4 regions of the Marinomonas sp. ef1 genome follow, and region 3 is predicted to be linked to each of the others. Evidence: predicted binding sites of a transcription regulator. Region 3 holds the regulator's gene; each other region holds the start of a gene.
The links. The regulator sigma-54, encoded in region 3, starts transcription at its own class of promoters, with help from an activator protein. The targets are predictions, from matches to a motif close to TGGCACNNNNNTTGCTNT.
Positions count from the first base shown of each region.

Region 1 (3,725 bases), on a different contig from region 3:
TCCAAGCAATACCGAGCGACAAGCGTAGACCGGTAAACATCAGAGGAATCGCTGACGGAATGACGATTTTCATCACATGCGTCATCCAACCAAGGCTTAATACTTTTGAAACATTAAGTAAATCTTTTTCTACTGCCGCCACACCAACTGCTGTATTAATTAGCGTTGGCCACATGCAACACAAGGTCACAGTGAACATGGAGGTTAAGAAGGATTTAGAAAACAGCGGATCATCAGACACGTAACTGGCACTCACAACCATGGTAACTAAGGGCAACCATGCCAGCGGCGAAACCGGTTTGAAAATTTGAATAACAGGATTTAAAGCACTGTAAACCGATCTATTTAAGCCAATTAAAATCCCTAAAGGAATGGCAATTAGGCTGGCCAAACCAAAGCCAGCCAATACGGTATATAAACTGGTAAATATCTGATCAAAAAAAGTAGGCTTACCTGTGTAATCTCTTAACGTACCGACATAGCTAGGATCTTTAGCTTGTCGCTCAGCAATACGCTCTTCTTGACGAACATAAAATTTGTCTTCTTTTACACGCTCTCTCTGATGCTCTGCTACGAGACTATTCCATTGCTCATAAACTACCACTGGCCCTGGAAACTCACCCAAAGAGGTATGAACACGACTCGCTCCCACCTGCCACAACAAGATGAACACTAAAATGCCAAAGACCGGCAGCAAGATCCCTCTAAAAGAAAAGGTGCTGATTTTGTCTTTTAAAGAAGCCATGGTTACGTTTGGTATCATCATCTGTTTCTCGCTCAATTTGACTCATAAAGCGACTACGACTGCGGCCGCTTTATCCTGTTTGGTTTAGATTTGGTCGTCGCCTTTTAAACCGATTTTGAAGCTTTTCAAGTAATCATTTGGGTGTTTACCGTCATAAGTCACACCATCAATAAAGTCACTTTGTGGCGGTTTAAAGCCATCTTCTTTAGCGAAATCAGGGAACTCAGACGCTGTCATAACACCATCTTCAATCAAAGCGTTTGCGGCTTGCGCATAAATATCTGGGCGATAAACTTCTTTCGCGGTTTTCATAAACCATTCGTCGGATTTTGGTTCAGCAATTTGCCCCCAACGGCGCATTTGTGTGAGATACCAAATGGCATCGCTGTAATATGGGTAAGTCGCGTTATGACGGAAAAAGACATTAAAGTCGGGGATTTCACGCTTATCGCCTTTTTCATACTCAAATGTCCCTGTCATGCTGTTGGCAATGACATCGTAATCTGCCCCAACATATTGGCTACGAGCGAGTATTTTTACCGCTTCAGGACGATTGGCGTTGTTGTTTTCATCCAACCATTTCGCAGCGCGAATCATGGCCTTTACGACTCTAATATGGGTATTGGGGTATTTTTCCGCCCAATCACTGCTCACACCGAAGACTTTTTCTGGATTGTTTTTCCAAATTTCATAATCCGTAATGACTGGCACACCAATACCTTTAAACACAGCTTGTTGGTTCCAAGGTTCGCCAACGCAGTAACCTGAAATCGTTCCTGCCTCCATAGTCGCAGGCATTTGTGGTGGTGGCGTCACAGATAACAAAGCATCGGCATTAATTTGGCCGCTGGTATCACCACGCGCTGGCGCGTAATAACCCGGATGAATGCCACCGGCAGCAAGCCAATAACGCAGCTCATAGTTATGAGTGGAAACAGGAAACACCATGCCCATTTTGAATGGCTTACCTTGCGTTTTATAACCATCGATCACAGGTTTCAATGCACTGGCGCTGATTGGATGAACTGGCTTGCCATCTGGTCCATTTGGAATGTTTTTCTTCATTTCATCCCAAACATCATTTGAAACGGTAATACCGTTACCATTCAAATCCATACTAAAAGCCGTCACTATGTGGGCCTTCGTACCGTATCCAATAGTTGCACCGAGTGGTTGACCCGCTAACATATGCGCGCCGTCTAGCTGGCCGTCAATTACTCGATCTAACAAAACTTTCCAGTTTGCTTGCGCTTCTAAGGTGACGTATAAACCTTCGTCTTCGAAATAACCTTTCTCGTAAGCGATGGCTAATGGCGCCATATCCGTCAATTTTATAAAACCAAATTTAAGCTCTTCTTTTTCTGCATAACCCAGCTCCGCATGAGCTGCTCCAGATAAAAGCGCAGAGCCCAACAATATAGAAAAACTAATTTTTTGAGTGGCATTAACGAATCTCGGCAAGGGAATTACCGTTTTCAAAAATCTTAGGTTCATAGTCACACTCCGCTTAAGGGGTTAAAAAGTACAAAAACAAAAAAAGGCGCATGCGAATCACAAAAAAGTGTGTTCGCAGGCGCCTTTGCCATTCAAAGAAAATCCTACATTGGACTATCAATAATGTGGGTGATAATTAACGGTCGTTGCTAATTCCACCAATTTTTTTCAAAACTTTATGTCTATGTGTTTTACAAAGCACGCAGCGTGCCAATAAAACTAACCTTATGATTTATATGTTTTTTATCTTAAATCCGCTGTCTAGATAAAATAATTCAGCAGGCCAAATAAATCTATTTGCCCAGTTATCATGCATAGCGCACTAAAAAAAGACACGTACAAACTACTTATCAAAACCATTTAAAATGCCATTTGGATGTAAGCGGATCTTTCCCGAAGCAACAGAATCCAACCAAGTAGACTCACCTTCGACAGACAAATGCCAATCCGTGTTGTTTTTTTCTTCCGTCAAACCTAATGCTTTGTAATAAAGATCCTGACGATAAACCTGCTCCGCCACGTCGTTCAGTGACTTAATGTCACCCAGTTGCTGCCAGCGGTGCATTTGCGCCATGATCCATAATGCATAGCTCGGCAAAGGTTTATTAATATCGCTACCAGAAAAACGCTGATACGCCTTCATTGGCCAATCAAATTGCCCCTTTGGTTTAATCGCACTAAAACCATAAACCAGCTGCTCTAACGTGCAATTCAAATAATCAGGATGACTTAAGATACTCAGTAATTCAGTCTGGTTATTTGGTTCATCTACCCACAAACAAGCTTTTTCCAAAGCGCGAATAATTGACAAATATACTTCTAGGTTATGTTCAGCCCATACGGAATTTACGCCAAAGACTTTTTCCGGCGTACTACCCCAAATTTCATATCCAGTCACCAACATGTGGCCTATACCTTGCTCCACTGCAAGACTGTTCCAAGGCTCACCTACGCAATAACCATCAATATCACCTTGTCTTAAACTATCAAGCATTTTTACCGGTGGAACTACAACTATTTGCACATCTTTATCGGAATCAATTCCAGCTCGACTCAACCAATCTCTTAACTGATAGTTATGGGATGAGTAAGGATAGACCATCGCAAAACGCAATGGTGCTGCATTAGCTGCTCGGCCATCTAGCAACCTCTTCAATGCCACGCCAGTTCGAATATCAACCGAAGATTCAGCATGGTGCTGTAGCTCTTCGTACAAAGCGTTACCAATAGTGATGCCATTACCATTATGACTAACAGTAAAGCTGGTTTGCATGGGTGTCTTAATGGTGCCAATTCCTAAACTAGCAGCAATCGGCATAGACGCCAACATATGCGCACCATCAAGCAAATTGAAGGCCACTTTATCGCGGATACTTGCCCAAGATGCTTCTTTAGATAACACCACATCCACGCCTTCTTGAATAAAAAAGCCTTTTTCTTGGGCAATCACAAAAGGCGCACAATCGATTAATGGAATAAAACCAAT
Region 1 is NZ_NHTT01000003.1:148,192-151,916, reverse strand. It holds gene CCS02_RS05445 (ABC transporter permease) at 1-766, opposite strand, end outside; gene CCS02_RS05440 (CmpA/NrtA family ABC transporter substrate-binding protein) at 830-2,239, opposite strand; gene CCS02_RS05435 (CmpA/NrtA family ABC transporter substrate-binding protein) at 2,583-3,725, opposite strand, start outside.
Region 1: CCS02_RS05440 (CmpA/NrtA family ABC transporter substrate-binding protein) is a predicted target of sigma-54. The motif match lies at 2,435-2,452, and genes of this name have one in related genera.

Region 2 (3,725 bases), on a different contig from region 3:
TGCGATTCGCTTAGCTGTATATAAGCTTGCGTTAAAGCAATTTGGGTTGCCTTCTGAGGAAGCTGAATCTGTTGCTGGTGCTGCGCTGGCGCACTTTTGTGAGTGGCGTCAAAAGGTTGATCTTTACCCCCACGTTGTGGATGTCTTGGAAGCTTTGAGCCAGGATTATGCTTTGGCTGTTATCACCAACGGTAATGCTGATGTATTTCATCCTTATGTCGGTTTAGGACAGTATTTTGATTTTGCTGTACGAGCAGACCAGGTTGGTGTTGCAAAGCCTGCTGTTGATGTATTTTCAATGGCAGCAAAAAAGGCTGGTGTAGACTTATCTGAGCTTATTCATATTGGTGATCACCCTATGGATGATGTCTTTGGTGCGTCAAATGCTGGAGCAAAAAGTATTTGGTTTAATCGTCATGGTGCCCAGCGTTGGGGGGATGATTGGGGCGCTCGCTCTCATGCAGAAATACATTCCTTACTTGAATTGCCAACAGTCATTCGATCTTTAATGTTATAGCATTTTTCTATCGCTTTAATTAAAGAGAACTCGTTTTTACCCCAATCATTTAGTGATACACTAGCCACATTCATTAGTTAAATATAGAATTTTGAGGAATTATTATGAGTGAGAACACAATTCAAATCACTGATGCTCAATTTGCAGAAGAAGTGCTTAATTCAGACATCCCTGTGATTGTAGATTTTTGGGCTCCATGGTGTGGTCCTTGTAAAATGATTGCGCCAGTTTTGGAAGACGTTGCTGCTGAATACGCAGGCAAAGTAAAAGTTGTTAAACTTAACGTTGACGAAAACCAAGAAACAGCACCTAAGTACAATGTACGTGGTATTCCTACTTTGCTTATCGTTAAAGGTGGTGAAGTGGTAGCGACTAAAGTGGGTGCAGTGTCTAAATCTCAATTGGTAGACTTTGTAAACAGCGCTATCTAATTGCTAATAGGGCCTTTGTCCTAGTTAGATCGTTATTGCGTTATAAAAAAGCAGCCTGATGGCTGCTTTTTTGTTTTTACTATCCTGTCCTATAATCAAACTACAACAAAGTGGGTCTGTTTTTCTCCCTATATTTGTTGCCGCTTTTTGCCGTTCTTATTTTAATTTTAATTAAGTGTATGAAAAATAAGGTTATTATTTATTGGCACTATAATTGCTTTATGTTGCTTGTATAGATGAATAATATTTTTCTTTGAGGATCCAATGGCTATTTCTTTTGCAAGTGCATTTGCTGGACATGATAAGACGCTTGAGTTTCGTAGCGCGAGAGCGGCTGTCCTTGCAAACAATATTGCCAATGCTGATACGCCAAATTATAAGGCGAGAGATATTTCGTTCGATTCGCTTTTAAATAATGAAAGTAAAAAATTACAGCTTGCTGGGACAAACTCACGTCATATTTCTGCGGAAGGTTTTTCTGGTGAGTCTGAAGATTTGTTGTACCGAAATCCTAACCAGCCATCTTTGGATGGTAATACGGTTGATATGCAAAGAGAGCAGGCTGAGTACGCTCAAAACTCACTACAGTTTGATACGAGTTTTATGTTCTTGGATCGAAAAATTAACGGCATGAAAAAAGCGCTTACTGGGAATTAATGACGATGTCTTTGAGTAATATTTTTACCATTTCTGGATCTGCAATGAGTGCTCAAACCATACGTTTGAATACGATTGCAAGCAACATGGCAAACGTAGACAGTGCTGCAAGTTCGGCTGATCAAACTTATCGTGCCCGTAAGCCCGTATTTTCACAAATGATGAATGACAGCATGCGTGAATATGGTTGGAACAATGCGAACAAAGATGATACCGGTGCTGGTGTTGGGGTGAAAGTAGATGGCATTGTGGAATCGGACGCACCTTTACAGCCTAGATACGAACCAGATCACCCAATGGCAAATGAAGATGGTTACGTGTTTTATCCGAACGTAAACCCGATGGAAGAGATGGCGGATATGATGTCAGCGTCTCGTTCTTTTCAGACAAACGTAGAAATTATGAACTCAGCCAAAAGTATGATGCAGAAAATGCTCACGCTTGGGCAGTCATAGGAGCTGACAGATGGCAAATATATCTGACTCGAAAGGTCTTAATGGGTTGATTTCCCAATATGGGACTGAAGCGGCTAAGACAAAAGCTGGTATTGAAAAGCCAGAGGTTCAGAAAGATGAAGCGGCACTTGCTGACCAAAATGTCTTTTTGAAGCTTTATATAGAGCAGCTTAAAGGGCAGGATCCGACCGCGCCGCAAGACACAAACGACATGGTGGCGCAGATGTCTCAATTTAGTTCGCTAGAACGACTGACTAGTATCTCTGATCAATTAGAGAATATGGCCACTTCGCTTACGTCTAATCAAGCACTTAGTGCCTCTACCTTAGTGGGTAAGTCTATCTTAATGGATGGTAATAAAGTGAAAGTTACCGATGGTTTAGAGGCTGTTCAGTTGAGAACGGTAATACCAGAGAATTCCAAGGCTGCAACATTAAAAATATACGATGCGGATAACCGCCTTGTTCGTACCGCTGCGCTGAATACGGGTGAGTACAAGTGGGACAAGTTAGATGATGACGGAAATGTTTTGCCGCCTGGTGAATATCGTTTTGCCGCGTCATCAACCAATGAGCAAGGCGAAATATCAGCGATGAGTACTCAGCTTCCAACACGTATTCAAGGCGTCACCATTAATGGTGAAAATGGCACGGTTTTAAATGTGGAAAACCACGGCAAAATCAAACTTACGAACGAATTAGAAATATTAGGGTGATTGGAGAGCATTATGGGATTCAATACTGCATTATCTGGCATTAAAGCCTCTGCCGATTATTTAAGTGTTACAGGTAATAATATTGCCAACGCGGATACTACTGGCTTTAAAAAGTCACGTATTGAGTTTGATGATCTCTACAATACCAGTGTGCTTGGTGCCGGAAGCGGTAACAGTATTGGTTCTGGTGTAAGTGTGAGTAAGGTTTCTCAAGAATTTTCAGCAGGTAATATATCTTATACAGATAACAACCTAGATCTTGCCGTTGATGGCAGTGGCTTTTTTGTTCTTGATTCTGGTATTGCTCAATCCTACACCCGTGCTGGTAATTTTAAGCTGGATGAAAATGGTTTTCTAGTAACGAATACGGGGAGTAATGTTTTAGGTTTTAACGCTGTAGACGGTGTTGTTGGTGGTAATTTAGAAGATCTAAAGGTTCCAACTGATCGGATTCCACCAGAGCCAACCACAACAATGGGCTTGAAAGTGAACTTGGATTCAAAGAATGAAGACATACCTGCTTTTATTAAAGCGGATTTTGACCCGTTGAATCCAGATACTTATAACTTCACCCAAACTCAAGGTGTCGCAGACGGCAATGGTAAAACACACATTGTTACTTACTATTATTCAAAAAGTGAGTTGCCTAATACTTATAAAGTAAATGCCACAGTTGATGGAAACCTGACTGATGATACTGGTGCTGCGTTCTTGGGTGAAACTTTCGCTACTTTTAACTCTGCGGAAGGTGGTACTGATTATAACGGCGATGGTACAGAAGAGCAGCCGTTTGAGCTTCTGTATCTTGGTGCAACGGAGCCTGGTGAAGCAGATATCGCTACTGGAACGAAAACGCCTTTAGCTATCGCTGGAACATTGGGTGGTGTTGCCATAGCCTCTGCTCTTACTCCAGCAGAGATGCGAGAGCCTAGTGCTGTTGCTCGAGAAGT
Region 2 is NZ_NHTT01000017.1:38,893-42,617, forward strand. It holds gene CCS02_RS19085 (HAD family hydrolase) at 1-517, shown strand, start outside; gene trxA (thioredoxin TrxA) at 622-948, shown strand; gene flgB (flagellar basal body rod protein FlgB) at 1,213-1,605, shown strand; gene flgC (flagellar basal body rod protein FlgC) at 1,611-2,060, shown strand; gene CCS02_RS19105 (flagellar hook assembly protein FlgD) at 2,071-2,775, shown strand; gene CCS02_RS19110 (flagellar hook-basal body complex protein) at 2,788-3,725, shown strand, end outside.
Region 2: flgB (flagellar basal body rod protein FlgB) is a predicted target of sigma-54. The motif match lies at 1,152-1,169, and genes of this name have one in related genera.

Region 3 (3,725 bases):
CAAAAAACGCCAAGTCGTAAAGGATGTATCTATTTCCGTTGAGTCTGGCCAAGCCGTTGGCCTGCTTGGCCCTAATGGCGCGGGTAAGACCACCTGTTTTTATATGATAGTTGGCATGGTAGCAAACGACGCTGGCGGCATATTTATTGATGGCCAAGACATCACTCATGACGCCATGCATACTCGTGCTCAAAAAGGCATTGGCTACCTCCCTCAAGAGGCATCTATTTTTAGGAAAATGTCTGTAGAAGATAATATCCTAGCAATTTTAGAAACCCGCAAAAAGCTAACAAAAGCACAACAACAAGAAAGACTAGAAGAACTCTTAGAAGAGTTTCATATCACCCATATTCGCACCAACCTAGGAATGGCACTATCAGGAGGAGAAAGGCGCCGGGTTGAAATAGCGAGAGCGGTTGCCATGAACCCAAAATTCATCCTACTTGATGAACCCTTTGCCGGCGTAGACCCTATCTCAGTTGGTGACATAAAACACATAATCAAACATCTCCAAGAAAGTGGAATCGGTGTCTTAATTACCGATCACAATGTCAGAGAAACACTAGACATCTGTGATAAAGCTTACATTGTTGGCAATGGTTACATCATTGCATCTGGTGATGCCAGTACCGTCATCAACAATGAACAAGTAAAAAAGGTCTATTTAGGCGACGACTTCCGTCTGTAACCCCTTATCATTGCTGTAGAAAGGGAGTAGTATGCATAACTCGTTCCAATTCATTCAAATAGAAGAAAGAGTTGCTCTATGAAGCAGTCTTTACAATTAAAGCTTGGTCAACAGCTGACTATGACGCCACAACTGCAACAGGCTATTCGCTTGCTGCAGCTTTCTACGTTGGATTTAAAACAAGAAATTCATGAGTTTCTTGAATCGAACCCATTGCTTGAGCTCGACGACGACGAACAAATTCATCACGACATCCCTGCAAGCATAGAATCAAAAAGCGCTGCCGATACAACAGTCGACAATAATAGCGAAGAACCACGCGTAGAATCTGAGTGGACAGAAAGCATCCCTGAAGAACTATCCATAGATAGTAACTGGGATGATACCTATCAAAGTTCTGCAGCTGTCAGCGATCACAACAGCTACGAAGGCGATAGCGACTTCGAAAGCCGTAACGCACCAGCAGAAAGCATCCAAGACCATCTTATATGGCAATTAAATTTAACCCACATGTCAGATCGCGACATTGAAATCGCTTACGCCATCATTGAATGCGTTCAACCTGATGGCTACTTAAGCATTTCTCCCGATGACATCTGGGAATCTCTCGGCACTGAATTAGAAGATCTAGATATTGAAGAAGTCATTGCAGTGCAGCATAGATTGCAGCGCTTTGACCCTGTAGGCGTATGCTCAATTGACCTACGCGACTGCCTTCTTGTGCAACTAGAAGCATTCCAAAGCCACCCGCTGTATAAGAGCACATACAATCTTATTGATCATTACCTACCATTACTAGGTAATCGAGATTTTGCTCAGTTGAGCCGTAAAACAAAACTCAAAGACGAAGCGCTAAAAGAAGTCGTCAATTTGATTCAACAGCTCAACCCACGCCCAGGCTCAGTTATTGACGCTGACGACACGGACTACGTTATTCCTGATGTCACAGTGAAAAAACGCCATGACGTATGGCAAGTGGAACTAAATAATGACGCTTTGCCACCCATCAAAATCAATGAGACTTACTCAGCGATGGCTAGCACTGCAGCAGCAACAGCAGAAGATGTGACTTACATAAAAACCTCTCTTCAAGAAGCAAAATGGTTCATGAAGAGCCTACAGAGCCGCAACGAAACTTTATTAAAAGTGGCAAGCTGCATTGTAAGTCGACAAATTGATTTCTTCGAACTAGGCGAAGAAGCCATGAAACCAATGGTTCTTCACGATGTCGCAGAAGAAGTAGGTATGCATGAGTCAACTATTTCCAGGGTAACAACTCAGAAATACATGCACACACCGAAGGGCATCTTTGAGCTGAAATACTTTTTCTCCAGCCATGTAAACACCGCCTCCGGCGGAGAATGTTCTTCTACCGCAATACGAGCTATGATTAAAAAGCTTGTATCGGATGAACCGGCGAAAAAACCGTTAAGTGATAACAAGCTAGCTGCTATTTTAGCAGACCAAGGCATACAGGTTGCTCGACGCACTGTAGCCAAATATCGAGAGGCGATGAACATCCCTCCTTCCAATGAACGAAAACGACTGATCTAAACGGAAACCATTTTATCATGTCCTTGAAATCATTATTAAAAGCGGAACTCGTTCTCGCAAAACAAGATATTGTTAGTAAAAAACGAGTACTTGAAAGCATTGCTGAAGTTGCTTCCAACCGACTACATTGTGACAACGAAGCTGTCTATGACGCACTACTAGGTCGTGAAAAGCTAGGTAGTACAGGCATAGGCAACGGCATAGCTATTCCACACTGTCGCCTAGAATCTGCAAACCATACCGCTATTGTCGTTATGTCATTGCAAACTCCGATTGATTTCGATTCCATCGATAAAAGAGCGGTAGACTTAATATTTGCATTAATTGTTCCACCTCATGAGTGTGACCAACACCTTGCAACGCTAGCTCAAATAGCAGAACTTGCCCAATCCCCAGAAGCACTGGATAAATTGCGCACAGCACAGACCAATGAAGAACTATTCAATATATTTGAATCACTAATATAGGAAAAAAGCATGCAGGAAGAGTCCGTCACGATCATAAATAAACTTGGCTTGCATGCTCGCGCTGCTGGCAAATTGGTTGAAACAACCACTCGCTTTTCTTGCGATATCACCATAGAAAAAGATAGCCGAAATGTTGACGGAAAAAGCATCATGGCAATGATGATGCTTGCTGCCGGCAAAGGCACAGAAATTCGCATCAAAACCAATGGTGAAGACGAGTTAGATGCAATAAAAGCGGTAATAGAATTAATAAATAATCGTTTTGGTGAAGACGAGTAAGACTTATATGTCAGAGCAAAACACTCTAAATCACCTCCAAACGGTCACCGAATCGCTCGAATCCGGTACCACCATGCAAATCCGTTATTTACTTAACGGCGCTTTGCCCGCACAGGATGTTGCTCGTCTATTAGAGTCTTCTCCTCCCAAAGAGCGTAAGCTTCTTTGGGAGTTAATAGAAGCCAAGAATGAAGGCGAAGTACTTCAATATCTAAGCGAAGATATTGGCGTACAATTCATGAAAAACATGGATACAGAGCGACTTATCGCCGTATCCGAACATTTTGAAAGCGATGACCTAGCCGACTTACTACAACACCTACCAGAAAAGGTCGTAAAAGAAGTTCTTGCGTCAATGTCCACGCAAGACAGAACAAGAGTTGAAGCACTATTAAGCTACTCGGAAGATTCTGCCGGCGGCTTGATGAATACGGACACCATCACCATACGTCCAAATATTACCGTCGATCTGGTGTTTCGCTATTTACGCAGACACTCAACACTACCAGACATGACAGACAACTTACTTGTTGTCAGCCGCTCAGATCGCCTTTTAGGAATACTTCCACTTACCAAACTACTGGTATCAGATATTAACGCAACAGTGCGCGATATCATGGAAACAGAATTCACCGTCATTGACGCAGAAACACCAGCTAGCGAAGTCGCGCAGCTTTTTGAAAAAATGGACCTAGTATCCGCTCCCGTTATTGACAGCAAAACTAAAAAACTACTTG
Region 3 is NZ_NHTT01000012.1:90,639-94,363, forward strand. It holds gene lptB (LPS export ABC transporter ATP-binding protein) at 1-688, shown strand, start outside; gene CCS02_RS16560 (RNA polymerase factor sigma-54) at 767-2,242, shown strand; gene ptsN (PTS IIA-like nitrogen regulatory protein PtsN) at 2,260-2,709, shown strand; gene CCS02_RS16570 (HPr family phosphocarrier protein) at 2,719-2,988, shown strand; gene mgtE (magnesium transporter) at 2,996-3,725, shown strand, end outside.

Region 4 (3,725 bases), on a different contig from region 3:
TCATTGTGTGCTGCTTTATAAAGCCCCATTAGGACAACAAGGCAAAGAACGACTTTCTACCATGCGAGAAACCAGCGATGGTTTTAAAATTGCTGAGAAAGATCTCGAATTACGGGGTCCTGGTGAGCTACTCGGCACCAGACAAACCGGCCTTTGGGAATTCAAAGTAGCAGATTTACAGCGCGATAAAAACTTGCTGGATGATGTTCAAAAAGCCGCTTCGCTGCTGCACAGTCGTTATCCTGATCGTGTATCGCCTCTTTTATCTCGATGGCTGCCTAATCACGATCAATATTTAAACGTCTAAATACTCTTTTCATCTAAATAAACGGTATTTGCTTGCACATGTGCAAAATTTAATCAAAAATTCCATAAGCTAAAACGCCCTACTTAATCGATTCGCAAGAAGGAACTGACATGAATGCTTCCAATCAAGCACATCTAACGATCCAAGGCTGCGGCTACCGAATCGAAAATGACAGAGTCATCATTTCCATTCAGCGCATTGCTAATGATAGAGACGAAGGAAATCTAAGTGGCACGTTGCAACTACAGTTGTGTGCATTTCATCAAGGTATTGGGGATTCAGAAAAAATAGTCCTCGCGTCAACTATTATTGGTGAAATGAAAGGGCAGCATTTTCTTTCCGATTGCTACTACGATTTGTTTTTTCAACCACCACAGGTTGGCTCTTGGCAATTAGCATTGCAACTTAGCGAATGGAACGTAGTAGATTACACCTTGTGTGACTCAGCTTATTTCGACACAGCTTATCAAGTTGAAGCACCATCCAATCCCTCTGTCCCAGCGATGCAAGTTGACGAACTAGAGAACGAAAAAGCAGCATCTACGCCGAAAATAGCAACAGAGCACCCCACCGTAAAAAAGCCGAAAGAAGTAAAAAAAAACGCCACTGGTTACGCCGATGGCTATCTCGCCATTAATAAATCAAAAGTGGACAAGCTTCTAAAGGTGAAAGGCGTACCGAAAAAAGTACTAGAAAAGTTGATAGCAGAGCGTCCTTTTCAATCAGAAAAAGCCGTTCTTAATATCAAAGGGATGGGGCCGGTTATGATGGAAAAAATACTTGCTGAATTAACAAAATAAGTAGCATTAAGCCTGCGTAAGCAGGCCATTCACTAACCTTATTCTTTAAGGGATATTAACCACAGTAGTATTCTTCACCTCTTCCATAGCTACATAAGTACGAGATTCTCGAACATGTGGCAGCGTCAGTAGGGTTTCTCCAAGCAAAAGGCGGTAAGAGTCCATGTTGGATACGCGTGCTTTTAGCAGGTACTCAAAATCACCAGCTATCAAGTGACACTCCAAAATTTCAGGGATTTCAGTAACCGCTGTTTTGAATTCATTAAAACCTTCTGGAGACGTTGTCTTTAGACGAATCTCGACAAAAACAAGCAATCCTGCGTCCACTTTCTTTGGATTAACCAAAGCACAATAGCCCGTAATGTAACCATTACGTTCCAAGCGGCGCACTCGCTCCAAACAAGGAGTAGCACTTAGCCCTACTCGACTAGCCAACTCTACATTCGATAAACGGCCATTAATCTGCAGTTCTCGAAGAATTTTTTTGTCTAAGCGATCAAGCGGTTTTGCTGAGTTATCCATCTGATGTGGATCTCCTTACATGGCTTCAATTGATGCTTAAGTCTACCATGCAGATTACAAATTATGGAAAGCGCTTTATTCAATATATTGCGTATGGGTATTCAAATTAAGCACAACAAAGCACATGAAAGCACCAAAATGATGCAAAAATTTCATCTAGCACAAAATAGATCCATCACCTTTGTGTTATGCCCTATATTTGTGCAAAAAAATAGACCCTATTATCTCACAGAGCCTTGTTTTCTCTAGCTTTAATAAAAGAGGATATTCAACTAAGCTGATTAGAAAGTATCTCGTTTCAAACTCAAAAAGTGCAAAAAACTAGCATTCCACACATCTTTCCTGACATTTTATCCTTGACTACTCCTCAAAAGAGTAATTCTATAGGGGTATGTGATGATCTTTTAGAGGAATCGTCTACATATACCTAACAACAAGAATAATTAAATGTTGGCACTAACTTTGCTAGTTTCAAAACACGGATTTTAAAATCTGAAATATAGAATCAAGCAAGATAACAACATATATAAAAACGCCTGGGAGGCTCAATATAATGAAATCGAATGTTTGTAAATTACTTTCGACCGCTGCAATCGCCGCAACTATCAGCGCTGGCGCTGCTGCGTCAACACTTGAAGATGTTAAAGCAAAAGGCTTCGTTCAATGTGGTGTCAGTACTGGTGTTCCAGGTTTCTCCAATGCTGATGATAAAGGCAACTGGACTGGCATAGACGTTGATGCTTGTCGCGCTGTTGCTTCCGCTATTTTTGGCGATGCTCAAAAAGTTAAATTCACTCCCCTTTCTGCGAAAGAACGTTTCACTGCTCTACAATCTGGTGAAATCGATATCCTTGCTCGTAACACAACTTGGACTTACACCCGTGACGCGTCTTTGGGTCTAGACTTCACTGCAGTTAACTTTTACGACGGTCAAGGCTTCATGGTTCGTAAAGACCTAGGCGTAAAATCTGCGATGGATCTTGATGGTGCAACGGTTTGTACTGAGCAAGGCACAACGACAGAATTGAACATGGCGGATTTCTTCCGTAAAAACAAACTGTCTTACGTTCCAGTTGTAGTACAAAAAGCAGACGAAGCGTTAGCAGCTTACGACTCAGGCCGTTGTGACGTATACACTACGGATAAATCAGGTCTAGCGGCTCACCGTACTAAACTAGCTGATCCATCTGCTCACGTTATTCTTCCAGAAACGATTTCTAAAGAACCACTAGGTCCAGTTGTTCGCCATGGCGACAACCAATGGAAAGATATCGTAACTTGGTCTATGTATGTTCAAGTTAACGCGGAAGAAATGGATATTTCATCTAAAAACGTTGCTAAGATCAAAAGTGAAACCAATGATCCAGGCATCAAACGTCTACTAGGTGTTGAAGGTGATATGGGTGCTCAACTAGAGCTTCCTGCTGATTGGGCTTACAACATCATCGCTAACGTAGGTAACTACGGTGAAGTGTTTGAGCGTAACGTTGGTCCATCTACTCCTGTTGATCTACCACGTGGTCTTAATGCTCTATGGACTGAAGCTGGCGGCATCATGTACGCGCCACCAGTTCGTTAATACCTAAAGCAAAAAAACTGCTTGGGTATTTACCCAGCGACTAGAGAGTCGCTGGGTTTCTCCCCCCTTTCTTACACATCTGACGAGCATTTCATTGCCTGAACCAAGATGAGCGATAAAACAACTCCGAGCAATAACAGCTTTTTGAACGACGCGGGTAATCGTGCCTTAATTTTTCAAATTTTGCTGCTAGCGATGGTGGTCTTTGCGGGTTATTACTTATTTAGTAACCTTCAAGCCAACCTCGATAACCGAGGGATTTCCACTGGTTTCTCATTTTTTAATGAGCCTGCTGGTTTTCCAATTCTTATTCACCTTATTGAATACACCGAAGCTAATACTTACGGACGAGCGTTTGTTGTTGCTTTAATCAACACCTTCGTAATCTCTCTATTAGGTATAATATTAGCCACTATTATTGGTGTAATAATGGGCCTAGCCCGTTTATCAAAAAACTGGTTAGTGGCACGTTTAGCAACTGTCTATATTGAAACATTGCGTAACATTCCATTATTGT
Region 4 is NZ_NHTT01000004.1:228,182-231,906, reverse strand. It holds gene recG (ATP-dependent DNA helicase RecG) at 1-307, shown strand, start outside; gene CCS02_RS07615 (helix-hairpin-helix domain-containing protein) at 418-1,107, shown strand; gene lrp (leucine-responsive transcriptional regulator Lrp) at 1,153-1,629, opposite strand; gene CCS02_RS07605 (amino acid ABC transporter substrate-binding protein) at 2,183-3,208, shown strand; gene CCS02_RS07600 (amino acid ABC transporter permease) at 3,317-3,725, shown strand, end outside.
Region 4: CCS02_RS07605 (amino acid ABC transporter substrate-binding protein) is a predicted target of sigma-54. The motif match lies at 2,081-2,098, and genes of this name have one in related genera.